DNA from 3 places in the Macrococcus psychrotolerans genome. Region 1 is predicted to be linked to each of the others. Evidence: a T-box and tRNA genes for the amino acid it is inferred to sense, from the RefSeq annotation. Region 1 holds a T-box; the other regions hold tRNA genes.
What was found. The T-box of region 1 lies ahead of QA539_RS06815 (valine--tRNA ligase). A T-box ahead of a tRNA ligase gene usually reads a tRNA of that ligase, here a tRNA-Val.

Region 1 (11,029 bases):
TAGTTTTCTGCTTGCACAAAGTGAAGGTACGACCGGAACTGTTTTTAATAAGTTATTTAAAGATGCAATTACGCTTGCAAAGCGTGCACATGCTGAGACAGATATTTCTTCAAAAGCAGTATCGGTAAGTTATGCAGCTGTGGAATTAAGTAAGAAAATATTAGGTAAGCTTGAAAATAAGAAAATATTGATTGTTGGTGCGGGTGAAATGGCTGAGCTGGCACTACAAAACTTAGTCGGCTCGGGAGCAACAGATATTACGGTCATCAACCGTACAGCTGAGAAAGCGAAATCACTTGCAGATCAGTATGGCGGTCGTCAAGTATCGTTGCAAGAACTTCAATGTGCGCTTATTGAAAGTGATATCGTCATCTCTTCAACGAGTTCACAGGAATTTATTATCACGAAACCGATGATGCAGGATATTATGAAGTTACGTAAGAATAAGTCGCTCGTCTTAATTGATATCGCAGTACCACGTGATATTGATCCTAAAGTAAATGATATCGATCTTATCTTTAATTATGATGTAGATGACCTAAAGGGTCTGGTCGATGCCAATCTAGCAGAACGTGAACGTGCAGCGCAAGTAATCTATACGATGATTGATAAACAAGTGATGTCTTTTGTAGACTGGATCAATATGCTGGGTGTCGTACCTGTTATTACTGCTTTACGTGAGAAAGCATTAAGAATTCAGGAAACAACGATGGAGAGTATCGACCGTAAGATGCCTGACCTTTCTGAGCGCGATCGTAAGGTAATCTCAAAGCATATGAAGAGTATAATTAACCAGATTCTTAAAGATCCAATTTCACAGGCAAAAGAAGTGAGTGGTTCTGAGAACAGAGCAGCGGAACTGCAGTTCTTCCAGGAGATTTTCAATATTACGAATGAAGTTGAAAGTATAAAGAACAATGAACCGGAAGTTCGTCGTTCAAAAAACAGTTTTGTCTTTAATCCCGAGCAATAGGTGATGGAATGAGTGAATTACTATTAATGCGTATGCACGAAGCAATACTTATCATCTATATGATAAGTATTGCTTGTTATTTCCTTGATTTCGTCCAGAAATCAAATCGGATTAAACAAATAGGCTACACACTTTTATGGCTAGTATTCGTCCTGCAAACAGGCTCAATTTTATTGTTTAGAGTCGTCGTAGGGCGGATGCCTTTTGAAACTTTAACAGAAGGTTTTTATTTTTACACGTGGCTGATTATATTACTTTCTATCATACTTTCACGTTTCATCAAAACGGAATTTTTTGTGTTTATGATGAACTTAATTGGTTTTATCTTTATGATGATCCATACGTTTCATCCAGCTGAATTCTATCAAGATACGACGGTCTCACATATGATGAATGAACTCTTATGGATACATGTCACGCTTGCAATTATCAGCTATGTAATGTTTTTAGTTTCATCTTTACATGCAGTACTATATATTGTGCAGATGAACTATTTAAAGAAGAAGAAGTTTAATCAGAAATTCTTTAGAATTAGTGATCTTTCAAGCCTAAGCCAACTGGCGTTTTTGTTTGCAATTATTGGTTCGGTCCTTTTGCTGATTTCTTTAATATTAGGCATCTACTGGGGGTTATCCTTTGAAGGTAATGCCATATGGTATGATTCGAAAGTGATCGGCTCTCTTATATTACTGACTGGATACTTTATCTATATTTATCTCCATCAGCAAACACTCCTGCAGATGCGCTTGCTGATGGACATCAATGTTATGCTTTTTTTGATGTTGCTAATCAATTATATGGTCGCTTCAAGATTTTCTGGTTTTCATCAGCTATTCTATTAGGAGGCAGTTATGAGAAAAATTATTGTGGGTTCAAGAAGAAGTAAACTAGCACTGACACAAAGTCAGCAATTTATTGATCAGTTAAAGCGCAAGCATCCGAATCTTGAAATAGAGATTAAGGAGATTGTGACTAAAGGAGATCAGATTGTGAATGTTCAGCTCTCTAAAGTTGGAGGTAAAGGTTTGTTCGTTAAAGAAATTGAACAGGCACTTTATGATGGTACAATCGATTTTGCGATTCATTCACTGAAAGATGTTCCAAGTGTGTTACCTGAAGGGTTAACACTAGGCTGTATTCCAGTACGAGAAGATGCGCGTGATGCATATATTGCAAAGAACCATATTCCGTTACATGAATTAAAGCCGGGAAGTATTGTAGGGACATCTTCTTTAAGACGTGGTGCCCAATTGTTAGATCAATATCCACATCTAGAAATTAAATGGATAAGAGGCAATATTGATACACGCCTTGCAAAACTTCGTGATGAAGACTATGATGCAATTATTTTAGCTGCAGCAGGACTTAACCGAATGGGATGGGATAAGTCGATTGTTACTGAATATCTAAATCCTGAACTGATGTTACCTGCGATTGGCCAAGGTGCATTAGGTATTGAATGCAGAAGTGATGATGCAGAAGTTTTAGCATTATTAAAATCAATGCATGATGAAGAGACTGAAATCTGCACAGAAGCTGAAAGAACATTCTTGAGATTGATGGATGGTAGTTGCCAAGTACCAATTGCAGGTCATGCAACGATGGTTGGCGAGTCAATTGAATTTACAGGTCTTATCATGAGTCCAGACGGGAAAGAAAAATACAAAGTTACACATAGTGGCAGTAATCCGGTAGAAATCGGTACCCAGGTGGCAAAAGCGATGGAACAAAACGGAGCAAAAGCAATTATTGAAACTTTGAATCAAGACGTATAAAAAGGATTGATTAAAATGAAGCCGGTTGTATTGAACACAGGAAGTCGTAATGAAACATATAAAGGATTGACAGTACTGCATAAACCATTGATTAAAATTTGTGCGCTGCCTTTAGATGAAACGATCCGTGCACAATATGACTGGCTTATTTTTACGAGTAAAAATGCGGTTACTTTATTCTTTGAAATATATCCATATATAAAATATAAACAAGTTGCAGCGATAGGGACGAAAACAGAAGAGGCTCTTTCCAATCTGAATATTAAGGTAGATTATGTTCCGAGTCGCTTTCAGCAGGAATATTTCTTAGAAGATATGGACACGCGCTTTCAAGATAAAACAGTTTGTCTACCCATTTCAAAAAAAGCAAGGCCCTTGATGTTTGAAACTTTGAAAAATATCGCTACTGTCGATAAAATAGAATTATATGAACCACAGCCGCATCTTGATAATGTCATGTGTGTTCATCAGATGATTCGTAGCAGAACTATCGACTGGATATTGTTTTTAAGTCCATCATCTGTTCATGCATATTTTCAGCACTTTTCTTTATCGGAAGATATACGTGTTATGGCGATTGGACAAGTTACGAGTGAAGCGTTACAAAAGTACAATGTGTCCCACGTAATTAGTGAGCAAGAAACATTGTACGCTATGTATGAAACAATTAAAAAATTAAATTAAAGGCAGGTATAAATAATGAATTTTGATCGTCACAGAAGATTAAGAAGCTCAGTCAATATGCGTAATATGGTTAGAGAAACAGCGTTACATAAACGTGACCTTATTTATCCGATATTTGTAATAGAAAAAGATGATGTAAAGAAAGAAATCTCGTCTATGCCAGGTATCTATCAACTGAGCCTTAATATTATGGATGAAGAAGTGCACGAAGCATACAAGCTCGGAATCCGCGCTGTTATTCTGTTTGGTATTCCTAACCGTAAGGATGCATGCGGAACAGGTGCTTATGATGATGAAGGAATCATTCAAAAAGCAACCCGTAAGGTAAAATCTCTATATCCAGATATGCTTGTACTTGCTGATACATGTCTATGTGAATACACAGATCATGGTCATTGTGGTGTATTAGATGAACATACACATGATGTCATCAATGATGAAACGCTACCATTACTCGTTCAAACTGCAGTTTCTCAAGCAAAAGCGGGTGCCGATATTATTGCACCAAGCAACATGATGGATGGCTTTGTTACAGAAATACGTAAAGGATTAGATGAGGCAGGTTTTGTTAATGTCCCAATTATGAGTTATGGTATTAAGTACGCTTCAGCATTCTATGGACCTTTCCGTGATGCAGCAGAAAGTGCACCGAGTCATGGTGACCGTAAGAGCTATCAAATGGATCCGGCGAATCGTCTTGAAGCAATGCTTGAACTTGAAAGTGATTTAAAAGAAGGCTGCGATATGATGATCGTTAAGCCCGCACTATCTTATTTAGATATTATTCGTGATGTGCGTAACAACTCAAATGTACCGATTGTAGCATATAATGTTAGTGGTGAATATTCAATGACAAAAGCAGCTAGTATGAATGGCTGGGTTGATGAAGAGCGTATCGTAATGGAACAGATGCTTTCTATGAAGCGTGCAGGTGCAGATATGATTATAACGTACTTTGCAAAAGACATTTGTAAATACTTAGACGAAGGAGAATACTAATGGATTATTCAAAATCAAAGCAAGCATTTAATGAAGCAGTCAATTTGATGCCAGGTGGTGTAAATAGTCCGGTTCGCGCATTCAAAAGTGTAGACATGGATCCTATATTTATGGAGCGTGGGAAAGGTTCTAAAATATATGATATTGATGGCAATGAATACATCGATTACGTTCTAAGCTGGGGGCCGTTAATTTTAGGTCATGCAAACGACACTGTAACGGGCGCGTTAAATAAAGCTGTACTAAATGGTACAAGCTTTGGTGCGCCTACAGAACTTGAGAACAAAATGGCAGAACTTGTAATTGAACGTGTACCTTCAATTGAAATGGTTCGTATGGTTTCAAGTGGTACTGAGGCAACACTAGCAGCACTTCGCTTAGCAAGAGGATTTACAGGTAAGAATAAAATTTTAAAATTCATCGGATGTTACCACGGGCATAGTGACTCATTATTAATAAAAGCAGGGAGTGGTGTGGCTACGTTAGGATTACCAGATTCTCCTGGAGTTCCTAAAGGTACTGCAGAGAACACGATTACGGTTCACTATAATGATTTAGATGCTGTTAAGCTTGCATTTGAACAATTTGGTGATGATATCGCTGGTGTCATTGTAGAACCTGTGGCTGGCAATATGGGAGTAGTACCTCCAGTTGAAGGGTTTTTAGAAGGTTTACGTGAGATTACATCTGAATACGGTGCATTATTAATATTTGATGAAGTAATGACAGGTTTCCGTGTAGGTTATAACTGTGCTCAAGGTTACTTCGGCGTTACTCCGGATTTAACGTGTTTAGGTAAAGTTATCGGTGGTGGATTACCAGTAGGTGCATTTGGTGGGCGCAAAGACATTATGGAACGTATTGCGCCAAGTGGTCCGGTATATCAGGCAGGAACATTAAGTGGAAATCCGCTTGCGATGACTGGTGGTTACTATACATTAAGTCAACTAACACCTGAAAGTTATGAATACTTTAACCATTTAGGGGATATGTTAGAAGCAGGCTTAACGGATGTATTTGCAAAACATAACGTACCGATCACGATTAATCGTGCTGGTAGTATGATAGGATTTTTCTTAAATGAAGAAAAAGTGACAAATTTTGAAATTGCTTCTAAGTCTGACTTAAAACTATTTGCAGCTATGTACAAAGAGATGGCCAATAATGGTGTGTTCCTACCTCCTTCACAATTCGAAGGGATGTTCCTGTCGACTGAACATACTGAAGAAGATATTCAGAGAACAATCAATGCTTTTGATAAATCTTTAACTGTCATTTTATAAAATAAAAATTAAAATAATGTTTCGAGTTGTGATTAATAGGATATAGATTGATATGTAGATGAAATAAGCTGCATAATCTAATCTGGAGGTCGTTATTATGACAAACAACAAAAACAGCAACAGCAACGACAAAGAAAATGAAGTCATCTATGATTCATCTAAGAATAGACATGAAAATGTAACCCATCAAGCAGATGGAGATACATACAAAAACGGTCAAAAAGTTCGTGAAGGTGAACATCACGATAAAGTGATTGGAGACCGAGATAATGTAGACCATGAGAAGAAAAGTAATCCGTTGAAATGGATTTTACCTTTATTACTTCTTCTGATTTTAATACCTTTATTATTTAAGTTCTGTAATGATAATAAAGATGCTGAAGAAGATGTAAAGACAGAAGAAAAAGCAACAACTGAAGCTCCTACAACAGAAAAAGCTACAGAAGAAAAAACGTCTGATGCACAAGTAAAATCATTTGATTTAGCATCAATCGTCAACTTTGATTTAGTAGCTTAAAAATGTTGCTTAAAGTCTAAGACATATGTCTTAGACTTTTTTGAGCGTGTTAGTATAATTATTATACCTAAATATGGTATGATTTGTATGAAGAAGGCAGGTGATCCTTTGAATTACATCATTATTTTTATCGTGAGCTTACTCATGGGGCTGATCCTAAGTACTGTTCATCTTATTTTACCATGGTTATTCGGTCCGATTATTGCCACAGTGCTACTGAGAAAGTTTACTTCAAGAGAATATCAATGGCCGAAGTGGTTAAGCGAAATCGGACTATATATTCTAGGAGCTCAGATTGGAGCATCTTTTACGAAAGAAATTGTAGCTGATATTCACGATGAATTAATGTACATCATATTAATAAGTATCTTCGTTATTTTGTTAGCTATAATGATATCTTTTGTGTTAAAGCATTTTTTAAACTGTTCTCTCGAAACAGCAATTTTAGCGTCGATACCAGGTGCACTTAATCAAATGATCGTGATGGCAGAAGAGAATAAACATGCCAATCTATTGGTCGTCACATTAGCACAGACTTCGCGAATACTGATTGTTGTGTTGATTGTACCTTTCATTTCTTCTTTGCTTCCAGAAGGCGGGCATCATGCGACAATATCCCAGACGCCTTCCATGATGGAGGCTATAAATCTGCAAACCATGTTGTTGTTAATAGGTGCGATGGTAATTGCAGGTTATCTTTATAGACGCATACATTTTCCTGTACCGGATATGATGGGTCCGATAACTGTCCTGATGATCTGGAATTTAACGACCGGAATAAATTTCATGATTCCTACACCGCTAATTATTCTGGCTCAAATGTTTTTTGGCATTCGTATTGGATTACAGCTCTATGACCTTTCTTATCAAATTAATCGACAGCTATTTATTGGCGTGCTGATTCAGAATTTACTATTGATTATAGGGACATTTATAATTGTGTATTTAATGAATCTTTTTATGCATGAGAGTTTTAATGATCTTTTTTTAAGTGCAGCGCCAGGCGGTATGGCTCAGATTATTATTGTCGGACTGGAAACAGGAGCGAACGTAGCGATGATTTCAAGTTATCATATTTTTAGGATTTTTATTATTTTGCTGGTGGTAACACCATTACTATCCATCTACCTTAAATATAGAGCACGTCATATTTGAATATAAATTGACAATATATCATGAATCTAATACAATTATTTTAAGTTCATATTATATTAGGAAGAGTAGCGGATGCGTATTTATAGAGAGTGCATGGTTGGTGAGAATGCATAATGCAATTTTGTGAAGGTAGCCTGGAGCGTTTATTTGCTGAATAAAGTAGGTTAATACGTGTAAGAGCGTTAATCTTTTGAGTGCAGTAGCAATACTGAATTTAGGTGGTACCGCGGTAAATCCGTCCTATAGTTATAGGATGGATTTTTTTATTTGAAATTATTGAGTGGAGGTATAATAATGGAAACGAAATATAATCCAAATACAGTTGAAACAGGTAGATATAAAGAGTGGGTTGAGAAAGAATTATTTAAAGCAGAAAGTAAAAGCGACAAAAAACCGTATACAATTGTGATTCCACCACCAAACGTAACAGGAAAACTACATATCGGACACGCGTGGGATACAACATTACAGGATATCATTACACGTATGAAACGTATGCAAGGTTATAATACGTTATATTTACCTGGAATGGACCATGCCGGTATTGCGACGCAAGCGAAGGTAGAAGCAAAATTACGTGAAGAGGGTGTCAGTCGTCACGACATCGGACGTACTAAATTTTTAGAGCATACGATGGAATGGAAGGAAGAATATGCAGGATTTATTCGTCAACAGTGGGCAAAGCTCGGTCTTGGACTAGACTATTCACGTGAGCGCTTTACATTAGACGAAGGATTAAGTGAAGCGGTTAAAGAAGTGTTCGTTAAGATGTACGAAAAAGGTTTAATCTATCGTGGGGAACGTATCATTAACTGGGACCCTGCAGCACGTACAGCATTAAGTGATATTGAAGTTATTCATGAAGAAGTTGAAGGTGCGTTCTATCATATTAACTATCCTTTAGCTGATGGTTCAGGATTTATCGAAATTGCGACGACACGTCCTGAGACGATGTTAGGTGATACTGCGGTTGTGGTACATCCAGAAGATGAACGTTATAAAGAAATGATCGGTAAAAATGTAATCTTACCGATTATGAATCGAGAAATTCCTGTACTTGCAGATGAGTATGTTGAGATGGACTTTGGTACTGGAGCAATGAAAGTTACCCCTGCACATGATCCAAATGACTTTGAGATCGGGAACCGCCATAATTTAGAGCGCATCAATGTGATGAATACTGATGGCTCGATTAATAAGTTAGGTGGTAAATATGAAGGATTGGACCGTTTCGAATGCCGCAAACAGCTTATCGCTGACTTGAAGGAAAGCGGAGAACTTGTGAAAGTGGAACGTCATATGCATCAAGTCGGCCATTCTGAACGTAGTGGCGCAGTTGTAGAGCCTTATCTTTCAACGCAATGGTTTGTTAAGATGGCACCGCTTGCTGAGCAGGCATTAAACAACCAGAAAACAGAGGGACGCATTGAATTCGTTCCGAATCGTTTCGAAGGCACATTTAACCGCTGGATGGAAGGCATTCATGATTGGTGTATTTCTCGTCAGTTATGGTGGGGACATCAAATTCCAGCATGGTATCATAAAGAAACAGGTGAACTTTACGTAGGTAAAGAAGCGCCTGCAGACATAGAGAACTGGACCCAGGATGAAGACGTACTAGATACATGGTTCTCAAGTGCGCTTTGGCCATTTTCAACACTTGGCTGGCCAGATACTGAGACGATTGACTATAAAACGTTTTATCCGACGAATGTCCTCGTAACGGGATATGATATTATATTCTTCTGGGTAGCACGTATGATCTTCCAAGGATTAGAATTCACAGGAAAACGTCCATTTGATGATGTGTTAATCCATGGATTAGTACGTGCAGAAGATGGTCGCAAAATGAGTAAGTCTCTAGGTAATGGCGTTGATCCAATGGATGTTATCGATCAGTACGGTGCAGATAGCTTACGTTATTTCTTAGCGACAGGTTCTTCACCAGGACAAGATTTACGTTACTCAACTGAAAAGGTTGAAGCGGCATGGAACTTCATCAACAAAATCTGGAATGCTTCACGCTTTAGCTTAATGAACATTGGTGATGATTTTAAAGCTGAACATATTGACCTATCTGGTAAGAAATCACTAGCTGATGAGTGGATTTTAACACGCTTAAATGAAACTATTGCAGACGTTACGCGTCTTGCTGAGAAGTATGAATTCGGTGAAGTAGGTCGTGTACTGTATAACTTTATCTGGGATGAATTCTGTGACTGGTACATCGAAATGAGTAAGATTCCGATGAACGGTGAGGATGAAGTACAAAAACAAATGACGCGATCAGTATTAGCATATACGTTAGATTCAATCATGCGTATGTTACATCCGTTTATGCCGTTTGTAACTGAACATATCTGGCAGAACTTACCGGTAACAGGTGATTCAATTGTTACTGCAAGCTGGCCAGTGGTGAAACCTGAACTATCAAATGAACAATCTAAACGTGATATGGAGCAGTTGATGGAAATTATTCGTGCTGTGCGTAATACGCGTAGCGAAGTGAATACGCCGATGAGTAAACAAATTCCGATGATGATTAAGACAAATTCTGAAGCCAATTCAAATCGTCTAGAAACAGAACGTCCATTTATTGAGCGATTCTGTAATCCATCTACATTAACGATTTCAACGGATGTAGAAATTCCAGAAGAAGTAATCACAACTGCGGTGACAGGAGGTTCTGTCATTCTGCCATTAGAAGGTCTGATTGATATGGAAAAAGAAATTGCACGTCTTGAAAAAGAACTTGAAAAATGGCAGAAAGAACTAGAACGTGTCGATAAGAAGCTAAGTAATGAAAAGTTTGTCGCTAAAGCGCCAGAGAAAATTATCAATGAAGAAAAAGAAAAGCAGGCACTATATACAGAGAAATATAATAGTGTTCAGGAACGTCTAAACCAATTGAATAGGAAGTAATGACTATGAATTATTTAGAGAGTTTATATTGGATACATGAACGCTATAAATTCGGTATTAAACCTGGTGTAAAACGAATGGAATGGATGCTCGACAAACTCGATAATCCTCAGCACAAGATAAAAGGTATTCATGTTGTAGGTACGAATGGAAAAGGGTCGACTGTAAGCTATCTTAAAGATGCACTTATAGCTAACCATTATGAAGTCGGTACATTTACAAGTCCATATATTGAAACGTTTAACGAGCGTATCAGTTTAAACGGTCAGCCGATATCTGATGAGGAAATCGTGCAACTCGTTGACATTGTGAAGCCAGTAAGCGAACAGCTGGAAGTAGAAACAGATCTTGGTACTGCAACAGAATTCGAGATTATTACGATGATGATGTTTGTCTATTTTGGTGAAGTTCATCCTGTAGACTTTGTAATTGTTGAAGCAGGACTGGGAGCAAAGAATGACTCTACAAATGTATTTACACCGGTCATGTCGATATTAACATCGATTGGGTTAGATCATACAAATATCATCGGAGATACTTATTTAGATATCGCTAAAGAAAAAGCGGGTGTCATTAAAGTTGGCGTACCGTTAGTCTATGCGGCAAAGAATGAAGATGCACAGGAATATATCGATGGTGTCGTCGCTGAAAAGCATATCAAAGGGATTAAGCTTGGTTGTGACATTCAACTCATTCAAAATGGAAATGAATTTACATTCCG
Region 2 (11,029 bases), 620 kb from region 1:
TGAGCGATGGCCCTTCCATGCGGAACCACCGGATCACTAAGTCCGTCTTTCGACCCTGCTCGACTTGTAGGTCTCGCAGTCAAGCTCCCTTGTGCCTTTACACTCTGCGAATGATTTCCAACCATTCTGAGGGAACCTTTGAGCGCCTCCGTTACTCTTTAGGAGGCGACCGCCCCAGTCAAACTGCCCGCCTGACACTGTCTCCCGCCACGATAAGTGGCGCGGGTTAGAAAGTCAACACAGCCAGGGTAGTATCCCACCAGCGCCTCCACGTAAGCTGACGCTCACGCTTCAAAGGCTCCTACCTATCCTGTACAAGCTGTGCCGAATTTCAATATCAGGCTGCAGTAAAGCTCCACGGGGTCTTTCCGTCCTGTCGCGGGTAACCTCGCATCTTCACAGGTACTATGATTTCACCGAGTCTCTCGTTGAGACAGTGCCCAAATCGTTACGCCTTTCGTGCGGGTCGGAACTTACCCGACAAGGAATTTCGCTACCTTAGGACCGTTATAGTTACGGCCGCCGTTTACTGGGGCTTCAATTCGTAGCTTCGCATACGCTAACCACTCCTTTTAACCTTCCAAAGACCGGGCAGGCGTCAGCCCCTATACTTCACCTTACGGTTTTGCAGAGACCTGTGTTTTTGATAAACAGTCGCTTGGGCCTATTCACTGCGGCTCTTCAAGGCTTGCACCCTAAAAAGCACCCCTTCTCCCGAAGTTACGGGGTCATTTTGCCGAGTTCCTTAACGAGAGTTCGCTCGCTCACCTTAGAATTCTCATCTTGACTACCTGTGTCGGTTTGCGGTACGGGCACCTAATTTCTAACTAGAGGCTTTTCTTGGCAGTGTGAAATCAACGACTTCGCTACTATAATTTCGCTCCCCATCACACCTTGATCTTGGTGAGTACCGGATTTGCCTCGATACTCAATCTCAGTGCTTGGACGTACATAACCAACAGTACGCTTCGCCTATCCTACTGCGTCCCCCCATCGTTCAAACAATCTTAGGTGGTACAGGAATATCTACCTGTTGTCCATCGCCTACGCCATTCGGCCTCGGCTTAGGTCCCGACTAACCCAGAGCGGACGAGCCTTCCTCTGGAAACCTTAGTCAATCGGTGGACGGGATTCTCACCCGTCTTTCGCTACTCACACCGGCATTCTCACTTCTAAGCGCTCCACATGTCCTTACGATCATGCTTCGACGCCCTTAGAACGCTCTCCTACCATTGTCCTACGGACAATCCACAGCTTCGGTAATATGTTTAGCCCCGGTACATTTTCGGCGCAGCGTCACTCGACTAGTGAGCTATTACGCACTCTTTAAATGATGGCTGCTTCTAAGCCAACATCCTAGTTGTCTGGGCAACGCCACATCCTTTTCCACTTAACATATATTTTGGGACCTTAGTCGGTGGTCTGGGCTGTTTCCCTCTCGACTACGGACCTTATCACCCGCAGTCTGACTCCCGCATTAAATTATCTGGCATTCGGAGTTTGTCTGAATTCGGTAACCCGAGGGGGGCCCCTAGTCCAAACAGTGCTCTACCTCCAGTAATCATCATGCGAGGCTAGCCCTAAAGCTATTTCGGAGAGAACCAGCTATCTCCAGGTTCGATTGGAATTTCTCCGCTACCCACACCTCATCCGCTCACTTTTCAACGTAAGTCGGTTCGGTCCTCCATTCAGTGTTACCTGAACTTCAACCTGGACATGGGTAGATCACCTGGTTTCGGGTCTACGACCTGATACTCATTCGCCCTATTCAGACTCGCTTTCGCTACGGCTCCACATATACTGCTTAACCTTGCATCAAATCGTAACTCGCCGGTTCATTCTACAAAAGGCACGCCATCACCCATTAACGGGCTCTGACTACTTGTAAGCACACGGTTTCAGGTTCTATTTCACTCCCCTTCCGGGGTGCTTTTCACCTTTCCCTCACGGTACTGGTTCACTATCGGTCACTAGAGAGTATTTAGCCTTGGGAGATGGTCCTCCCGGATTCCGACGGAATTCCACGTGTTCCGCCGTACTCAGGATCCACTCAGGAGAGAATAACTTTTCGACTACAGGGCCTTTACCTTCTATGGCTGACTTTTCCAAAGTCATTCGTCTAAACTATTCCTTTGTAACTCCGTGTTGAGTGTCCTACAACCCCAGAGTGCAAGCACTCTGGTTTGGGCTCTTCCCGTTTCGCTCGCCGCTACTAAGGGAATCGAATTTTCTTTCTCTTCCTCCGGGTACTTAGATGTTTCAGTTCTCCGGGTGTGCCTTCTCATATGCTATGTATTCACATATGGATAACATGACATAACTCATGCTGGGTTTCCCCATTCGGAAATCTCTGGATCAAAGCTTACTTACAGCTCCCCAGAGCATATCGTCGTTAGTAACGTCCTTCTTCGGCTTCTAGTGCCAAGGCATCCACCGTGCGCCCTTAATAACTTAATCTGTTATTAATATTGTGATGTCTGCATAAATGCAGACGCGCGATTTTTTCAAGAATTCAAATATGAACTCACTCGGTTTTGCTTGGTAAAATCTTTATATCTTCTTACTTTATCTAGTTTTCAAAGTACAATATTTAATGGTGGGCCTAAATGGACTCGAACCATCGACCTCACGCTTATCAGGCGTGCGCTCTAACCAGCTGAGCTATAGGCCCATTATTAATTTGAATGTATAAACATTCAAAACTGAATACAATATGTCAATGTCAATTCCTACAGACCTGATGGTCTGTTTCCGTAATTATCCTTAGAAAGGAGGTGATCCAGCCGCACCTTCCGATACGGCTACCTTGTTACGACTTCACCCCAATCATCTGTCCCACCTTCGACGGCTAGCTCCTAAAAGGTTACTCCACCGGCTTCGGGTGTTACAAACTCTCGTGGTGTGACGGGCGGTGTGTACAAGACCCGGGAACGTATTCACCGTAGCATGCTGATCTACGATTACTAGCGATTCCAACTTCATGTAGTCGAGTTGCAGACTACAATCCGAACTGAGAATGGTTTTATGGGATTTGCTTGACCTCGCGGTTTTGCTGCCCTTTGTACCATCCATTGTAGCACGTGTGTAGCCCAAATCATAAGGGGCATGATGATTTGACGTCATCCCCACCTTCCTCCGGTTTGTCACCGGCAGTCTCTCTAGAGTGCCCAACCTAATGATGGCAACTAAAGATAAGGGTTGCGCTCGTTGCGGGACTTAACCCAACATCTCACGACACGAGCTGACGACAACCATGCACCACCTGTCACTTTGTCCCCCGAAGGGGAAAGCTCTATCTCTAGAGTTGTCAAAGGATGTCAAGATTTGGTAAGGTTCTTCGCGTTGCTTCGAATTAAACCACATGCTCCACCGCTTGTGCGGGTCCCCGTCAATTCCTTTGAGTTTCAGTCTTGCGACCGTACTCCCCAGGCGGAGTGCTTAATGCGTTAGCTGCAGCACTGAGGGGCGGAAACCCCCCAACACTTAGCACTCATCGTTTACGGCGTGGACTACCAGGGTATCTAATCCTGTTTGATCCCCACGCTTTCGCACCTCAGCGTCAGTTACAGACCAGAGAGCCGCCTTCGCCACTGGTGTTCCTCCATATCTCTGCGCATTTCACCGCTACACATGGAATTCCACTCTCCTCTTCTGCACTCAAGTCTCCCAGTTTCCAATGACCCTCCCCGGTTGAGCCGGGGGCTTTCACATCAGACTTAAGAGACCGCCTACGCGCGCTTTACGCCCAATAATTCCGGATAACGCTTGCCACCTACGTATTACCGCGGCTGCGGGCACGTAGTTAGCCGTGGCTTTCTGGTAAGGTACCGTCAAGGTACGTTCAGTTACTAACGTACTTGTTCTTCCCTTACAACAGAGTTTTACGATCCGAAAACCTTCTTCACTCACGCGGCGTTGCTCCGTCAGACTTTCGTCCATTGCGGAAGATTCCCTACTGCTGCCTCCCGTAGGAGTCTGGGCCGTGTCTCAGTCCCAGTGTGGCCGATCACCCTCTCAGGTCGGCTATGTATCGTTGCCTTGGTGAGCCGTTACCTCACCAACTAGCTAATACACCGCGGGTCCATCTATAAGTGACAGCAGAACCGTCTTTCACTATCGCTTCATGCGAAGCTAGATATTATCCGGTATTAGCTCCGGTTTCCCGAAGTTATCCCAGTCTTATAGGTAGGTTACCCACGTGTTACTCACCCGTCCGCCGCTAACATCAGAGAGTGCAAGCACTCTCGTCCGTTCGCTCGACTTGCATGTATTAGGCACGCCGCCAGCGTTCATCCTGAGCCAGGATCAAACTCTCCATAATAGATTGCTTGATAAAGCTCTTTGATTGCTTGAGGCAATCACTCTTGGGAGTGAACTTAATCACTCAAATTATTGGAATTAACGTTGACATATTGTCATTCAGTTTTCAATGTTCATTTTTAAATAATAATGGTGGAGACTAGCGGGATCGAACCGCTGACCTCCTGCGTGCAAAGCAGGCGCTCTCCCAGCTGAGCTAAGCCCCCATATTAAGTAAGTCGGGAAGACAGGATTCGAACCTGCGACCCCTTGGTCCCAAACCAAGTGCTCTACCAAGCTGAGCTACTTCCCGTAGCTAATAATAATGGCGCGCCCGAGAGGAGTCGAACCCCTAACCTTTTGATCCGTAGTCAAACGCTCTATCCAATTGAGCTACGGGCGCATATTATAAAAATTAAATGGTGCCGAGGACCGGAATCGAACCGGTACGGTAATCACTTACCGCAGGATTTTAAGTCCTGTGCGTCTGCCAGTTCCGCCACCCCGGCATTTAATTTCTCCAATGGAGCGAAAGACGGGATTCGAACCCGCGACCCCAACCTTGGCAAGGTTGTATTCTACCACTGAACTACTTTCGCGCACTTATTAAAAATAATTATGAGCCATAGAGGATTCGAACCTCTGACCCTTTGATTAAAAGTCAAATGCTCTACCAACTGAGCTAATGGCTCAAAAATGGTGCCGGAAAAAGGACTTGAACCCTCAACCTACTGATTACAAGTCAGTTGCTCTACCAGTTGAGCTATTCCGGCGTAATATTAAATGGTGGAGGATGACGGGCTCGAACCGCCGACCCTCTGCTTGTAAGGCAGATGCTCTCCCAGCTGAGCTAATCCTCCTGGGTATATATTGCCCGGCAACGTCCTACTCTCGCGGATCGTAAGACCAACTACCATCGGCGCTAGAGAGCTTAACTTCTGTGTTCGGTATGGGAACAGGTGTGACCTCTCTGCCATCGTCACCAGACAAATTTTCAATACTTATATAAGTATAACAGCTTCGAAGATATTTTCAATAGTAAATTTTACACTGCGTTCATGAACTTTACAATTGATTCATTTTCTTTAATGCCACTCGTTTCAAGCGACTTTTATATCTTACAAAATACTCATGTTAAAGTCAACACTTTTTCAATACTTTTTTTCTCATTCTTAAAGTTTTATTTTTCTGATAAATAATCTCGCAATAAAAAAACGCTAAAAACCCTTGTTTAAAGGGATTTAGCGCTTAAATTCATTATTTATGTCTCATGTATGGGAATAATAATACATCTCGGATTGATGCACTATCTGTAAGCAACATTACTAAACGGTCAATACCGATACCGAGTCCTCCTGTTGGTGGCATACCATATTCTAATGCTTCGATGTAATCTTCATCCATTTCGTGCGCTTCGTCATTGCCTTGGGCTTTCTCTTCCATTTGCGCTAAGAAACGTTGTTTTTGGTCAATCGGGTCATTTAACTCAGTAAATGCATTCGCGTGTTCACGACGTACAATAAACAATTCAAAACGATCTGTGAAACGTTTATCTTCGGGATTTTGTTTTGCAAGTGGTGATACTTCAACAGGATGGCCATATATAAATGTTGGCTGCACTAAATTTTCTTCTACTTTTTGTTCGAAGAATTCATTTAATACGTGACCGTATTTCATATTCGGCTTTACTTCTACACCATGTTCTTTTGCAAGCGCATGTGCTTCTTCGTCTGTATTTACATTATAGAAATCAACACCTGTAAATTCTTTTACAGCATCAACCATATGCCATCTACGCCATTTTGGTGCAAGGTGAATCTCTTCACCATCATACGTTACTGTTGTAGATCCAGTTACTTTCTCCGCAATATAAGCTACCATCTCTTCAGTTAAATCCATAATATCGTTATAGTCAGCATAAGCTTCATATAATTCGATCATTGTAAATTCAGGATTGTGACGTGTTGAAATTCCTTCGTTACGGAACACGCGTCCAATTTCATAAACTTTCTCTAATCCACCAACGATTAATCGTTTTAAGTGTAATTCAATCGCAATACGCATGTATAATTCCATGTCTAACGCATTATGATGTGTAACGAACGGACGTGCTGCGGCACCTCCGGCAATTGTATGCATCATTGGCGTTTCTACTTCTAAGAAGCCTTTTGCATTTAAGTAGCTACGCATCTCCTGAATAATTTTACTACGTGTAATGAACGTCTGTGTTGATTCATCGCTTGTAATTAAATCAAGATAACGTTGACGGTAACGTTGTTCTACGTCTTGTAAGCCGTGGAATTTGTCAGGTAATGGGCGTAAAGCTTTCGCAAGCATCGTAAATGATGTTGCCTTAACTGAAAGTTCTCCAGTATTCGTCTTAAACATTACACCTTCAACACCTACAATATCTCCTAAGTCAGCACTGTTCCATAAATCGAACTGTTCATCACCCACTGCGTCTTTGCGAACGTAAATCTGAATTTGTCCTTCTAAATCTTTGACATGGGCAAATCCTGCCTTACCTTTACCACGCTTCGTCATAATACGTCCTGCAATCGAGACGTGAGACTCCGCTTCTTTATCATGTAATTCTTCTTTAGAAAAAGCATCCCAATCTTCTTTTAAGCTTTTAGATGTTGCCGTTCTTTCAAATTTCTGTCCGAATGGATCGATTCCTAAATCCAATAAATCTTGCATTTTTTGACGGCGAACCAGCATTTGGTCATTTAATTCTTCAGTCATATTATTCTACTCCTTCTAAAATTTTAGATTCTGATGCTTCTACTTCTTGTTCGAATGTTCTAAGTATATCAACTAATTCATCGCGTGTCTCAGCCTGATTGATTAATTTTCTTGCTTTACCGTTACCTCTAATACCTTTTAAATACCATGATGCATGTTTACGCATTTCCATTACCGCTACCTTTTCACCTTTTAAATTGATCAGACGGTCTAAATGCAATACTGCAACATCCATCTTCTCTGAAATCGGTGGTTCTGGCATGAGTTCTCCAGTTTCTAAATAATGTACTGTTCTATAAATCATCCATGGATTACCCAGTGCTTCACGTCCAATCATCACTGCATCCACGCCTGTCTCATCCAGCATCTTCTTAGCAAGTTCCGGACTTGTAACATCACCATTACCAATAACCGGGATATTTACCGCTTCTTTTACTTGGCGAATGACGTCCCAGTCTGCATGACCTTCATACATTTGCACGCGTGTTCTACCGTGTACTGCGATTGCTGATGCTCCTGCTTTTTCAATCATCTTTGCATTCTCCACAGCGTAAATATGTTCATCATCCCATCCAATGCGCATCTTTACAGTTACCGGCTTATTTACTGCTTCGACTACAGCAGAAACCATTTCATAAATTTTCGGTGGGTCCAATAACCATCTGGCACCCGCTTCACACTTAATAATTTTAGAAACCGGGCAACCCATATTTATATCGATAATATCTGCAGTTGTATTTTGGTCAACATATTTCGCTGCTTCAACAAGCGTCTCTTTTTCTCCACCAAAGATTTGAAGTGACAATGGGCGTTCATTTTCATCAATATACAGCATCTTCATCGTTTTTTCATTGTTAAACAAAATTGCTTTATCACTTACCATTTCAGCGCATACTAATCCTGCACCAAATTCTTTAACCGTCAATCTAAATGCCGCATTACATACACCAGCCATAGGCGCAAGCACTACTTTGTTATTAATTTCAATATCTCCAATTTTCCACATATCATTACCCTCACTTATATTGTCTTACTTCCGGGTCCATAGTTACAAGTTCTCTAATTTTCTTATTTAAGACAGGATGTACTGCTTCAGATGCAATTTCAGCTAACGGGATGAGTACGAAGCTTCGCTCATGCATAAAAGGATGTGGTACTTTCAACCTATCATGTTCAATAACAATCTCATCTATTAACAATACGTCTAAATCTATCGTTCTCGGACCCCAATGAATTTTACGTTCGCGACCTAATTCAAGTTCAATACGCTGAATTTCATTTAAAAATGAAATCGGTGTTAAACTCGTTTCAACAACCGCTGCACCATTTAAAAAGTCGTCCTGCTCAACCCCACCAACAGGGACAGTTTCATACAAAGATGATACTGCTAAAAGCTTTGTATCTTGAATTTGCTCAAGCTTTCGCAATGCTTCGTTTATTTGATATTCTCTATCACCTATATTGCTACCAAAGCTAATATAAACTTTCATTTATTGACGCTCCCTAACAATTTCTACACCCACACCATCATACACACCAGGTATTGGTGGATTTTGTTTTGTAATCTTTACTTTTAACGCCATTATCTGATTATAGTGATTGAAGAGTGTTTTTGCAATACGTTCTGCTACATGCTCAAGTAGTTTAGACTGAATTTGCATCTCGCGCTTCACATCTTCATATACTGCACCGTAGTTTACAGTATGTTCCAGATCATCTGTTTCCCCTGCATGCTTCAAATCTACATCAAGAGAAACGTCTACGATAAAGATCTGACCTATTTCATTTTCCGCTTCAAACACACCATGATACGCATAGAATTGCATTCCATCTATAAATATTCTATCCATCACAATCTCCTTTTAGTTGATCCATTACACGTAAAAATCTACTATTCATCAAAACATTATGAACGCGCACCGCATCTACACCTGCATTCACACCAATTGCCGTTGTTGCAAGTGTCCCTTCATCACGATCGGCAGGTACTGAGTTGTCGTTCAGTAATTCTTTCACCATACGTTTACGACTAGTAGCTAACAATACTTTATATCCTATTTGCGTAAGTTCTTCAAGCCTTCTCATAACCTCAACTTCTTGATTACGGTTCTTTGCAAACCCAATACCTGGATCAAGCCAAATTTTATCTCTTTCAATGCCAGCTTGTTCTGCTGCTCTTGCTTGTGTACATAAATCTGTGATCATATGTTCCATCACATCACCAACGACTTCCGTCTCTGCATTGTGCATCAATACAATGTCTGCATCGTACTGTGCTACAACATCGAACATCGACTGATCAAACTTTCCAGCCCATTGGTCATTAATAATACTGCATCCTGCCTTCAGAGCTTCACGCGCTACTTCACTACGAAAAGTATCTACTGAAAGCAGTACCTTTTCATCTTTCAGCGCTTCTATCACCGGAATAACGCGATTTAATTCTTCTTCGATAGAAATCTCTGTATATCCAGGTCGCGTTGAATAGCCACCGATATCGATAATATCCGCACCTTCTTCAATCATCTCTCGCGCATGACTTACCGCGGTTTGTAAAGTATTATATTTTCCACCATCCGAAAATGAATCAGGCGTTACATTCAGGATTCCCATTACTTGTGTTCGTTTCACTTATCTCACCTCATCTTAGTTTGTAAATATTATATCAAAAATAGACAAGGTATAAAAAAATAACAAAATCCCACAAAAATCAATCGATTTAAGTGGGATTCAATAAGGTTATTAATCCGCTAAGTTAGCAAATAATACTGTTGATAAATAACGCTCCCCGTTACTTGGGATGATTGCAATAACATTTTTATCTTCACCAAGTTCGACCGCTTTATCAATTGCAGCTTTGACCGCAGCACCTGATGAAATTCCTACAAGAATACCTTCTTCTTTGGCTATTTTTCGACTCATTTCCATCGCTTCATCATTCGTTACTTGCTGAATGCTTGTATAAACCTCTGTATCTAAAGTTTGAGGTACAAAGCCTGCGCCGATACCTTGTATTTTATGCGGTCCAGGTTGTCCGCCACCTAATACTGGAGAATCAGCAGGTTCTACCGCGACAATCTCAACATCTGGATTATGTTTTTTTAATACGCGTCCAGCACCTGTTAGTGTTCCGCCCGTACCAACACCTGAAATAAAGGCATCAATCGATAACCCTTCCATCGCTTCAATAATCTCAGGTCCTGTCGTCAGTTCGTGCACTTTAGGGTTGGACATGTTTTCAAATTGTTGCGGCATAAAGTAACCATTTTGTTCTTTAAGTTCATTCGCTTTTTGAATTGCGCCCTTCATTCCTTCAGCGCCAGGAGTAAGTACGAGCTCAGCACCATATGCACGTAACAATGTACGACGCTCTTGACTCATCGTATCCGGCATAACTAAAGTCGCTTTATAACCTTTTGCTGCTGCCACCATTGCAAGACCAATTCCAGTATTTCCTGACGTCGGTTCGACAATTGTATCACCAGGTTTAATAATACCTTCTTTTTCGGCTGCTTCAATCATCGCAAGTGCGATTCTATCTTTCACTGAGCTTCCTGGATTTTGATACTCTAACTTTACATAAATATTTGCTGCTCCAGCTGGAACAATATTATTCAACTTAACTAAAGGTGTATTCCCGATTAAGTCTGTGATGCGTTCAACTCTTTGTGTCATGATAATTCCTCCAAATTGTAATTTTATTCTTATTACACTTATCGGATTTATTATATCAAATTCACACACAAGATAAAAATATTCAAGCTTATATTAATCTGTAATCAATGCTCTAAGATCTTCTTCAGAATAATGATATTGTTCTCTACAGAAATGACACTCTACTTCTGCACCATGATCTTCTTCAATCATGCTTACAATTTCCGCCTCTCCTAAGCCTTTAATAGCAGCAAGAAACTTCTCTCTACCACAATTACATTTAAATTCTATAGGCATCTGATCGAGTATACGAATATTGTCTTCTCCAAGC
Region 3 (11,029 bases), 1.0 Mb from region 1:
CTTCAAAGTAATCTGAAGTATGTCCAAGTTCTACACCGACAGGTCGTGGTAACGTGTCTTCTTCAGCATCAAGCAATGCTTCAATCTCCGCTTCTTGTGCATCACTAAGTTTAAACCCGTCTGCACCAAAGAACTTGATACCATTATCTTGTACAGGGTTATGACTCGCTGAGATCATAACACCCGCTTGTGCATTCATCTCACGTGTTAAGTACGCAACTCCAGGCGTTGTAATAACGCCTAAACGCATGACTTCAGCTCCTGTTGATAATAGTCCTGCAACAAGTGCTGACTCTAACATCACTCCTGAGATACGTGTATCTCTACCGACAACGACAGTCGGTTTTTCTGTATCGTTATGCGCAAGTACATATCCCCCAAAACGTCCTAGTTTAAATGCTAGCTCTGGTGTTAATTCGCTGTTTGCAACGCCTCTTACACCGTCTGTCCCAAAATATTTACCCATAATAAATCTCCTTTAATTTTTAGTTACTTCAATATTAATTTCAACAGTTTCCGGATTAGAACTTGTAACGTCTTTAGGTAACGCTAGTTTCTGCTTGATCGTAGTACTTTCAGTAACTTTAGATAAGTCTACATCAATTGTTAAACTGCCTATCCCATCTAACACAGAACGTTTACCAAAGAGTTCTACTTTATCTTCAGATAGCTTCAGCGACTTTAACTTAAGTCCTGAAGAAAGCTTACCTGTCTCTTGTGCTTCTATGTCTACTACTTTTGATGTCGGCACAATTTTTGTGTTAACTTTAACCTTGCTAGGTTTTACAGTAACATCTAGTTTATTCAAGCTTGCATCAAATACGTTAACTTCAGCTTGAGAAGTTGTTGATTTTGTTAATTTCTCAGATTCTGATAACGTTGCTTTTACATAAGCAATCTTGTTTATCTCATCTTCTCCTCCGATAATCGTCACTTGTGAAGGGTCAACCTCCTGTCCGACAAGCTCATACCCTGAGGCAATACGTGAAGAACTAATTTCTGCTTCTACTTTTCTCGTATCTTTTATCTTTTCAGATAAGGATACGTTTGCTTCTTTCGGAATAACTTCGTATTTTAATTTATCAGAGATGCCTGTCACTTTAAATGATTTCTTGTAATCCCCAACTTTAGAATTGGACAAATCCAGCTCAACCGTAAAGTCCATTAAGCTCTGAGTCTTCTTAACGATAGATTGAGGGCCACTTATTTTAACGTTGACGGTCTTCGGTGCTCCGGATAAATATAAGTTTTCATCGTCATAGACCGTCTTCACGGGAACATCGGTAATAACCGTCTGCTGTGTCTGTGAGAATTGATCATTGCCGATAACTTCAAACACATTATTCACTTGTAAAAAGATGCCGAGTGCAAGTAAAAATGCAACGAGTCTTAATCCCCATTTATTCTCTAACATTATTTCACCACACCTTTCTTAGATAAGTGGGCGCTGAACCAATGTTCTGTAAGCAGTGCCTCCAGCACTTCAAGTGATACATCTTTGCGCAGTCTGCCATTGTAAGTAACAGATATATCGCCTGTCTCCTCCGAGACAACAACTGTAAATGCATCAGATACTTCTGATATACCAACAGCTGCACGATGTCTCGTTCCAAGGCTCTTTTGTATCTTAGAGCTATCTGATAACGGCAGGTAACTCGCAGCAACTGCAATCTTATCGCCTCGAATAATCATCGCACCATCATGGAGCGGCGTATTTGGAATAAAGATATTAATCATTAATTCTGTAGAGATATCTGCATAAATCGGTATCCCTGTTTCTATGTAATCTTGCAACCCTGTTTCCTTTTCAAAGACAATTAAAGCACCTATACGACGCTTTGCCATATACTGAATGGATTTCACCATCGCATCTGTCAGCTTAGCCTGACTCATCTTTAAATTTGCTGCATTACGTTTGAACAAACTTCCTCGACCTAACTGCTCGAGCGCTCTTCTTAATTCTGGCTGAAAAATAACGATAATGGCCAGGAATCCCCAGTCGATTACCATATCAAATATCTTAGAAGTGGTTGTTAAACCTAAAGAGTCACTGATTAATTTACCAATCAGAATAAAGAAGATACCCTTTAATAATTGTATTGCTTTCGTACCCTTGATTGCATTGATCATAAGGTAGATAACATACCATACAATTAAGAGGTCAATGATGCCTGTGATAACTTTTATCGTACTCAAGTTATCAAAAACATGCGTCAATTGCATTGTATCTCCTCCATAATTCATACTAACCTATATTATATCATGTTAAGGCGCTTTTCCTCGTATAGTTTAATACATTTTTTCAATATTCATTCGATTATTAATAACTTCCTTTTAGCTGATAAATCTTTGCGTTCTTACTTGGAGCTACGTTTATTAGTATAAATTATTTATTGTAAACAATCTATTAAGTATATGTAAAGATTGTTATAAAGTTGCTATTTATTAAATAAATGATGGTAAAATAAAGTTAATTATTTTACCATCATTTGCAATGGATTTCAGCATGATGTAATAAAAGATATCATCTCAAAAAAAGAATTCATATGAAGGAGTAACCGTATGTTAGAAACTTTAATGATTGATAATTTGCCTCAGTTGAAATGTGTAAGCGATCCATTCCGTATTAAACTCCTTGAATTAATCGCAGCTAAACCTAAGACAGGCCAGCAATTAGCTGATGAACTGGACATTCCTCGCGCAAAGATTCACTATCATCTCGCAGAACTTGAAAAGAACGGAATAATTGAAATCGTTAAAACAGAACAAAAACATAGCATCATTCAGAAGTTCTATGCACCGGTAGCAAAGACATTAATACCCTCACCAGATTTACTTAAGTTCAGTGACTGCGCCTTAAAGAAATCAAAAGAACACGTATTTAATCTACAGCTTAACGACAAATCTTTCACAGAATTTAAAAAAGAACTTAAGAAATATATTAAGAATGCGTCAGATAAAAATGGCAATACAACTTATAGGGTGACAATTAAAAAGGAGATAGAATAAGCAACGCTTATTCTATCTCCTTTTTAATATTATCAAAGTAAGGCTCATCGAGATGATTCTTCTGTAAATGTTCAACTTGTAATGTACTATGCCCAAGCTTGTATTTGTCTTTAAGCATGTTACTGATTGCATTGATCAGTTCATAGTTTCGTACACCGTCTAAATTATCTACAACAATGTGTGCTGTAATCGAGTAATGTTCTGTCGTAATAGCCCATAGATGGAATTCGTGCACATCCAGTACACCGTCAAAAGCTTTAATATCTGCAATAATCGCATCGGAATCATACCCTTCTGGTACACGCTCCATTAAGATGACCCATGCATTACGTACAATCTTATATCCACCACGGAAGATGATGATCGAAATCAGTATACTTAAAATTGGGTCTATCAAAACCCAGCCTGTAAAGTAAATAACTGCAACAGCTACAATCACACCTACCGAATTCAGTAGATCGCCAATAAAATGCCATAATGCACTTTGCACATTAATATTATCTTCACCTTTAAGTGAGCGCATCAAGATAAATGTAAGGATGATATTGACAATTAAACCGATTGTAGAGATGATAAGCATAAGCTTGACATCTACCGCTTGCGGATGAATCATACGCATAATACCTTCATAACAGATGCCGATTGAAATGACCACTAAAGCAAGACCATTTAGAAATGCAGCTAATATTTCCAGCCTTAAAAAGCCGAATGTGTGATTTGAAGTTGGTTTCTTACTCGCAAAATATATCGCAATCATCGATAACCCAAGCGCAAGAACATCACTTAACATATGCATTGAATCAGAAAGCAATGCAAGTGAATTTGACAGGATTCCCCCTACGACCTCTACAACCGTGAAGAATAACGTAATCAGCAATGACGCCCATAAGGTTCTTCTCGATTGATTCTGTTTCTTTAAATGCTCTACGTGATGGAAATACTCCGGTGAATTTGTTCTTCTCATTACGTTACCTCTTTCTTAATCTTTATCTGTGTCTTGTATTTGAACTTGTGCTTGTTTCACTTTATCGTTTTCATAAACGATCTTTCCACCTAAGTGTCCAGTAATACCTAAAGCGACACTACCTCCAATTGAAAATAAAATCACAAGGGAGATTAACGCTTTATTGAATTTCGATGTAAACATTGTAATCCATTTGAATACAGTGGCAATGCCGAATGTAATAAGTGAAAGCTGTGCCATCTCTTCATGCTGGTGGATAAGATATTCTACTTCCCCAAAATGCATTTCCGCAAAATGTTCAGCAGAATCTCCGGTTAAATAAGAAATAATTCCTGTTATCAAACCTGTTGTTAATAAAATTGTTCCGGTTAGACTTAATTTTTCTTTATATTTTAATGCTAATATTTCTATGATTGTACCCATAATTAATAATGCAATTGGAAAATGTACGATAAGTGGATGTAATGGCATTTTAATCATCTCCTGTTCTTTTGATAAACTTAATATAAACAATGAAACTGAGATGAAACTGACATTACATTACTTTTTGAATAAAATATTAAATTGTAGGCCCTTCTTATTAAATACTTCTACATCTGCATCGTGTGCATTCATAATTTCTTTAAACAATGCAAGACCAATACCTGTTCCTTCTATACTACCCACTTCTTTACCACGATAAAACCTTTCAAAGATATTTTTCAGTTCATTATCAGTGATGCCAGCACCATTATCTTTAAATATCAGTTTACCTTGATTGAGCTTTATCTGTATTCCAACATTATAATCGTTATATTTTATAGCATTATCAAATAATATATTTAATGCCTGTACAATTGCATCTTTATTGCCAGAGATATAAGTATCTGTGAGTTTTAATTGGATTTTATTATTTAATAACTTCTGATATCTTTGTGTAACTTCAATACAAAGCGGTTTTAAGTTGATACGAGTCATCTCATAACCTTGGACTATTTCTAGTAATAAGAGTTGATTAACCAAGTCTTTCATATGCTCAATTTCATCATTTAAATCGGTAATGGTTTCTTTTCCTATTGAGGTTAAATTATCTTTCTCATACACCGTTAAAACTGACAATCCTGCTTTAACAACTGAAATAGGTGTCTTTAATTCATGTGAAGCATTCTGTACAAATACTCTTTGCGACTCTATTGCTTTCTTATATGGTTTTACAGAAAATATTGATAACAAATATGCAAGAATAATAATTAAGAATAAATATATAAAGGTGACACCAATGAGCATATGTTTAAGTTTATTGAGTGCATGGTAAGATTCTGTACTATCTATTATAGTGTAAATATAATATGTATTATCAGCACTGACACGTCTACTTGAAACATGATAATGTCTATTTTCATATGCAATATAATGATGAACATATTCTTTATGATGCGTATGAGATTGAATATAACGAATCAATCGATGACCATATTCAGATTGCTTAATAATACGAGTTCCATCTGTAATAAAATAAAGCGTAGGTATATTTTTGTGTTCAGTATGATCAGATTGCTTAATCTTAATATTACCATTATTGTTTATAATATGTTCTTGAACTTCCTGATTGATGACAGATTCAGATAATAATTGCTGCTGATAATCTACCGAATTTTTAGTAGAAAAATATATAATAAAAGAAAATGAAATGAGAAGCAAAAATAATAAAAGTGCAAATAACAATAATAATCTTCTTATTTGATTACGCATGCTTAATTAACCTATATCCCATATTACGAACTACTTTAATCATAAAAGGTGATATATCATTTCCAATCTTTGCTCTAATTCTTCTTATGAGTGATTCTATGGCATTATCAGAGACAATTTCATCAATTGTATAAACGTGCTCCATAATCATATCTTTAGAAACTATACCACCTTTATGTTCAATCAATACTTTCATTAATAAATACTCTTTACGCGTGAGTTCCAAAACAATATCATTGAATTTGATATTATGCTCGTGATAATCAATTTCAAACATTTCATATTTAAGTTCATTGGTCATACGACCGAAACTACGTCTACCTAATGCTAATATGCGCATATGAAGCTCATCAAATTCAAAAGGTTTTACGATATAGTCATCAGCACCAGCATTAAATCCCTCAACTTTATCATCTATTGTGCCACGTGCTGTCATCATAATTATAGGTATATTTACGTCTGCCAATCGACATCGTTTTATAACATCGACACCAGAAATATCAGGCAGCATCCAATCGAGGATTATTACTTCAAAAGTTTCAAGTACAATATAATCCATTGCTTCACTACCACTCTTGACCCACGTAACGACATACCCTTGTGATTGCAGCATCAGCTTTGTAAATTTTCCAAGCTTTAAATCATCTTCGACTAATAATAATCGCATCTTTTCTCTCCAATAGTTTATTACTTATATTGTACACGAATTGAACAAATAAAAAATGAGATTGAAACAATTGTCCCAATCTCTCATTATATTAAAGCAACTTCTCTCCAAAAAATGAACCCGTTAGCCCTACCGCTTGTTCTGCTGTTTGATTATTAATATCTATCAATGGATTCACTTCTACGATTTCAAACGAAGTCACTCTGTCACTGTCATTTAGCATTTCCATTGCAAGATGACTTTCGCGATACGTAATACCACCTGGAACTGTAGTACCTGTCCCTGGTGTTTCATTTGGATCCAGTGCATCTACATCAAGTGATAAATGGATACCATCACAATTTGATAAGTGCTCTAATGTCTGTTCGATCACTGTCTTCATACCGAGCTGATCGATATCTGCCATCGTATAGGTTTTTATACCTACCTCTTTAATATACGCCTTTTCTCCCTCATCAAGATCACGCATACCAATAAGGACAATATTTTCAACTTTAACTTTCTTGTCATAACCACCGATATTCACTAAATCTTCATGGCCGTCGCCAATTAATGCACGTAACGGCATTCCGTGAATATTACCAGAAGGTGATGAATCCGCGACATTCAGATCACCATGGGCATCATACCAGATTACTCCTAGATTATCATAATGCTTTGCAATCCCTGATATCGTACCCATCGCAATAGAATGATCGCCACCAATAACTAATGGATAATGTCCATTTTGCACTGATGTATCAACAGCTTCACATAAAGTCTCACAAAAAGTAGTAACTTCTGGTAAATTTCTTAAACCACCGTCCTGTTCGCTTTTGTACACTTTCATATCAATTACAGGTGATTCAATATTCCCACTGTCTACTACCTTATGTCCAATTGCTTCTATGCGCTCTACTAAACCAGCATAACGCATTGCATCCGGTCCCATATTTACCCCTAACTTACGTTGCCCGAACGCACTTGGCGCACCAATAATTTCAATTGTCTTATTCATCATTCATTCCCCTTTAAAAAATTCATATATCAATATATCTAAATCAACGAAATTAAAACTCACAAAAGTAGTGAAAATAATTTCAGATTATTTAGAAATCTATCTCTAATATATTTTACTGTTTATAAAGTGAATATTCAATATTTTTATGTATAAATGAATAAAATGGATATTTATGTATAATATTAATAATCTATTAATAGAAAGTTGATTAAAAATAAAAAACACAACAAAAAAAGCATCCTATACAGGATGCTTTCAGATGAGCCATAGAGGATTCGAACCTCTGACCCTTTGATTAAAAGTCAAATGCTCTACCAACTGAGCTAATGGCTCTAAAAATGGCTGGGCTAGCTGGATTCGAACCAACGAGTGACGGAGTCAAAGTCCGTTGCCTTACCGCTTGGCTATAGCCCAATAGATGGTGGAGGGGGGCAGATTCGAACTGCCGAACCCGAAGGAGCGGATTTACAGTCCGCCGCGTTTAGCCACTTCGCTACCCCTCCGTTATATTAAGTTCATTATTAGAATAAATGGTGGAGGATGACGGGCTCGAACCGCCGACCCTCTGCTTGTAAGGCAGATGCTCTCCCAGCTGAGCTAATCCTCCAAATGGTGACCCCTACGGGATTCGAACCCGTGTTACCGCCGTGAAAGGGCGGTGTCTTAACCGCTTGACCAAGGGGCCTAAATGGCTCCACAGGTAGGACTCGAACCTACGACCGATCGGTTAACAGCCGATAGCTCTACCACTGAGCTACTGTGGATAAATAAATATTGCCCGGCAACGTCCTACTCTCGCGGATCGTAAGACCAACTACCATCGGCGCTAGAGAGCTTAACTTCTGTGTTCGGTATGGGAACAGGTGTGACCTCTCTGCCATCGTCACCAGACAAATGAAAGAATATGATATCCAGTTTCAACTCGCTGTCCCTATTCATTTTCTAGATCTCATATCGAATCTTGCGATTCTCAGTCGATCTATCAAAAATGATACGGACCATGACGCGCGTCTCAACCTTTAGTTTATACTTTCAAAACTAGATAAAGTAAGTAAGATATATTAGATTCTACCCGGCAATCCCGAATAAAAAATCTATAAAATTGATTAAGTCTTCGATCGATTAGTATTCGTCAGCTCCATACATCACTGTACTTCCACCTCGAACCTATTAACCTCATCATCTTTGAGGGATCTTATAACCGAAGTTGGGAAATCTCATCTTGAGGGGGGCTTCATGCTTAGATGCTTTCAGCACTTATCCCGTCCATACATAGCTACCCGGCTATGCCGCTGGCGCGACAACTGGTACACCAGAGGTATGTCCATCCCGGTCCTCTCGTACTAAGGACAGCTCCTCTCAAATTTCCTACGCCCACGACGGATAGGGACCGAACTGTCTCACGACGTTCTGAACCCAGCTCGCGTACCGCTTTAATGGGCGAACAGCCCAACCCTTGGGACCGACTACAGCCCCAGGATGCGATGAGCCGACATCGAGGTGCCAAACCTCCCCGTCGATGTGAACTCTTGGGGGAGATAAGCCTGTTATCCCCGGGGTAGCTTTTATCCGTTGAGCGATGGCCCTTCCATGCGGAACCACCGGATCACTAAGTCCGTCTTTCGACCCTGCTCGACTTGTAGGTCTCGCAGTCAAGCTCCCTTGTGCCTTTACACTCTGCGAATGATTTCCAACCATTCTGAGGGAACCTTTGAGCGCCTCCGTTACTCTTTAGGAGGCGACCGCCCCAGTCAAACTGCCCGCCTGACACTGTCTCCCGCCACGATAAGTGGCGCGGGTTAGAAAGTCAACACAGCCAGGGTAGTATCCCACCAGCGCCTCCACGTAAGCTGACGCTCACGCTTCAAAGGCTCCTACCTATCCTGTACAAGCTGTGCCGAATTTCAATATCAGGCTGCAGTAAAGCTCCACGGGGTCTTTCCGTCCTGTCGCGGGTAACCTGCATCTTCACAGGTACTATGATTTCACCGAGTCTCTCGTTGAGACAGTGCCCAAATCGTTACGCCTTTCGTGCGGGTCGGAACTTACCCGACAAGGAATTTCGCTACCTTAGGACCGTTATAGTTACGGCCGCCGTTTACTGGGGCTTCAATTCGTAGCTTCGCATACGCTAACCACTCCTTTTAACCTTCCGAAGACCGGGCAGGCGTCAGCCCCTATACTTCACCTTACGGTTTTGCAGAGACCTGTGTTTTTGATAAACAGTCGCTTGGGCCTATTCACTGCGGCTCTTCAAGGCTTGCACCCTAAAAAGCACCCCTTCTCCCGAAGTTACGGGGTCATTTTGCCGAGTTCCTTAACGAGAGTTCGCTCGCTCACCTTAGAATTCTCATCTTGACTACCTGTGTCGGTTTGCGGTACGGGCACCTAATTTCTAACTAGAGGCTTTTCTTGGCAGTGTGAAATCAACGACTTCGCTACTATAATTTCGCTCCCCATCACACCTTGATCTTGGTGAGTACCGGATTTGCCTGATACTCAATCTCAGTGCTTGGACGTACATAACCAACAGTACGCTTCGCCTATCCTACTGCGTCCCCCCATCGTTCAAACAATCTTAGGTGGTACAGGAATATCTACCTGTTGTCCATCGCCTACGCCATTCGGCCTCGGCTTAGGTCCCGACTAACCCAGAGCGGACGAGCCTTCCTCTGGAAACCTTAGTCAATCGGTGGACGGGATTCTCACCCGTCTTTCGCTACTCACACCGGCATTCTCACTTCTAAGCGCTCCACATGTCCTTACGATCATGCTTCGACGCCCTTAGAACGCTCTCCTACCATTGTCCTACGGACAATCCACAGCTTCGGTAATATGTTTAGCCCCGGTACATTTTCGGCGCAGCGTCACTCGACTAGTGAGCTATTACGCACTCTTTAAATGATGGCTGCTTCTAAGCCAACATCCTAGTTGTCTGGGCAACGCCACATCCTTTTCCACTTAACATATATTTTGGGACCTTAGCCGGTGGTCTGGGCTGTTTCCCTCTCGACTACGGACCTTATCACCCGCAGTCTGACTCCCGCATTAAATTATCTGGCATTCGGAGTTTGTCTGAATTCGGTAACCCGAGGGGGGCCCCTAGTCCAAACAGTGCTCTACCTCCAGTAATCATCATGCGAGGCTAGCCCTAAAGCTATTTCGGAGAGAACCAGACTATCTCCAGGTTCGATTGGAATTTCTCCGCTACCCACACCTCATCCGCTCACTTTTCAACGTAAGTCGGTTCGGTCCTCCATTCAGTGTTACCTGAACTTCAACCTGGACATGGGTAGATCACCTGGTTTCGGGTCTACGACCTGATACTCATTCGCCCTATTCAGACTCGCTTTCGCTACGGCTCCACATATACTGCTTAACCTTGCATCAAATCGTAACTCGCCGGTTCATTCTACAAAAGGCACGCCATCACCCATTAACGGGCTCTGACTACTTGTAAGCACACGGTTTCAGGTTCTATTTCACTCCCCTTCCGGGGTGCTTTTCACCTTTCCCTCACGGTACTGGTTCACTATCGGTCACTAGAGAGTATTTAGCCTTGGGAGATGGTCCTCCCGGATTCCGACGGAATTCCACGTGTTCCGCCGTACTCAGGATCCACTCAGGAGAGAATAACTTTTCGACTACAGGGCCTTTA

Region 2: it encodes a tRNA-Val, which carries the amino acid that the T-box ahead of QA539_RS06815 (valine--tRNA ligase) is inferred to sense. The anticodon was not compared.
Region 3: it encodes a tRNA-Val, which carries the amino acid that the T-box ahead of QA539_RS06815 (valine--tRNA ligase) is inferred to sense. The anticodon was not compared.

What each region holds. Positions count from the first base shown of each region.
Region 1 covers NZ_CP124591.1:1,328,579-1,339,607, reverse strand. The annotation lists gene hemA (glutamyl-tRNA reductase) at 1-973, shown strand, start outside; gene ccsA (cytochrome c biogenesis protein CcsA) at 982-1,815, shown strand; gene hemC (hydroxymethylbilane synthase) at 1,825-2,748, shown strand; gene QA539_RS06840 (uroporphyrinogen-III synthase) at 2,764-3,432, shown strand; gene hemB (porphobilinogen synthase) at 3,448-4,431, shown strand; gene hemL (glutamate-1-semialdehyde 2,1-aminomutase) at 4,431-5,714, shown strand; gene QA539_RS06825 (hypothetical protein) at 5,812-6,231, shown strand; gene QA539_RS06820 (AbrB family transcriptional regulator) at 6,319-7,386, shown strand; T-box leader at 7,429-7,632, shown strand; gene QA539_RS06815 (valine--tRNA ligase) at 7,675-10,308, shown strand; gene QA539_RS06810 (bifunctional folylpolyglutamate synthase/dihydrofolate synthase) at 10,314-11,029, shown strand, end outside.
Region 2 covers NZ_CP124591.1:1,945,480-1,956,508, forward strand. The annotation lists rRNA gene QA539_RS10200 (23S ribosomal RNA) at 1-2,457, opposite strand, end outside; tRNA gene QA539_RS10205 (tRNA-Ile) at 2,595-2,671, opposite strand; rRNA gene QA539_RS10210 (16S ribosomal RNA) at 2,768-4,321, opposite strand; tRNA gene QA539_RS10215 (tRNA-Ala) at 4,451-4,526, opposite strand; tRNA gene QA539_RS10220 (tRNA-Pro) at 4,539-4,612, opposite strand; tRNA gene QA539_RS10225 (tRNA-Arg) at 4,626-4,702, opposite strand; tRNA gene QA539_RS10230 (tRNA-Leu) at 4,720-4,808, opposite strand; tRNA gene QA539_RS10235 (tRNA-Gly) at 4,824-4,898, opposite strand; tRNA gene QA539_RS10240 (tRNA-Lys) at 4,919-4,991, opposite strand; tRNA gene QA539_RS10245 (tRNA-Thr) at 4,997-5,072, opposite strand; tRNA gene QA539_RS10250 (tRNA-Val) at 5,084-5,159, opposite strand; rRNA gene rrf (5S ribosomal RNA) at 5,172-5,286, opposite strand; gene lysS (lysine--tRNA ligase) at 5,557-7,044, opposite strand; gene dusB (tRNA dihydrouridine synthase DusB) at 7,046-8,050, opposite strand; gene folK (2-amino-4-hydroxy-6-hydroxymethyldihydropteridine diphosphokinase) at 8,061-8,534, opposite strand; gene folB (dihydroneopterin aldolase) at 8,535-8,897, opposite strand; gene folP (dihydropteroate synthase) at 8,887-9,675, opposite strand; gene cysK (cysteine synthase A) at 9,787-10,719, opposite strand; gene hslO (Hsp33 family molecular chaperone HslO) at 10,813-11,029, opposite strand, start outside.
Region 3 covers NZ_CP124591.1:333,194-344,222, reverse strand. The annotation lists gene glmM (phosphoglucosamine mutase) at 1-466, opposite strand, end outside; gene QA539_RS01830 (CdaR family protein) at 479-1,414, opposite strand; gene cdaA (diadenylate cyclase CdaA) at 1,414-2,223, opposite strand; gene QA539_RS01820 (ArsR/SmtB family transcription factor) at 2,563-3,009, shown strand; gene QA539_RS01815 (cation diffusion facilitator family transporter) at 3,017-3,973, opposite strand; gene QA539_RS01810 (DUF2231 domain-containing protein) at 3,989-4,444, opposite strand; gene QA539_RS01805 (sensor histidine kinase) at 4,514-5,704, opposite strand; gene QA539_RS01800 (response regulator transcription factor) at 5,697-6,371, opposite strand; gene rocF (arginase) at 6,463-7,368, opposite strand; tRNA gene QA539_RS01790 (tRNA-Lys) at 7,632-7,704, opposite strand; tRNA gene QA539_RS01785 (tRNA-Gln) at 7,711-7,785, opposite strand; tRNA gene QA539_RS01780 (tRNA-Tyr) at 7,791-7,874, opposite strand; tRNA gene QA539_RS01775 (tRNA-Val) at 7,903-7,978, opposite strand; tRNA gene QA539_RS01770 (tRNA-Glu) at 7,982-8,056, opposite strand; tRNA gene QA539_RS01765 (tRNA-Asn) at 8,061-8,135, opposite strand; rRNA gene rrf (5S ribosomal RNA) at 8,148-8,262, opposite strand; rRNA gene QA539_RS01755 (23S ribosomal RNA) at 8,474-11,029, opposite strand, start outside.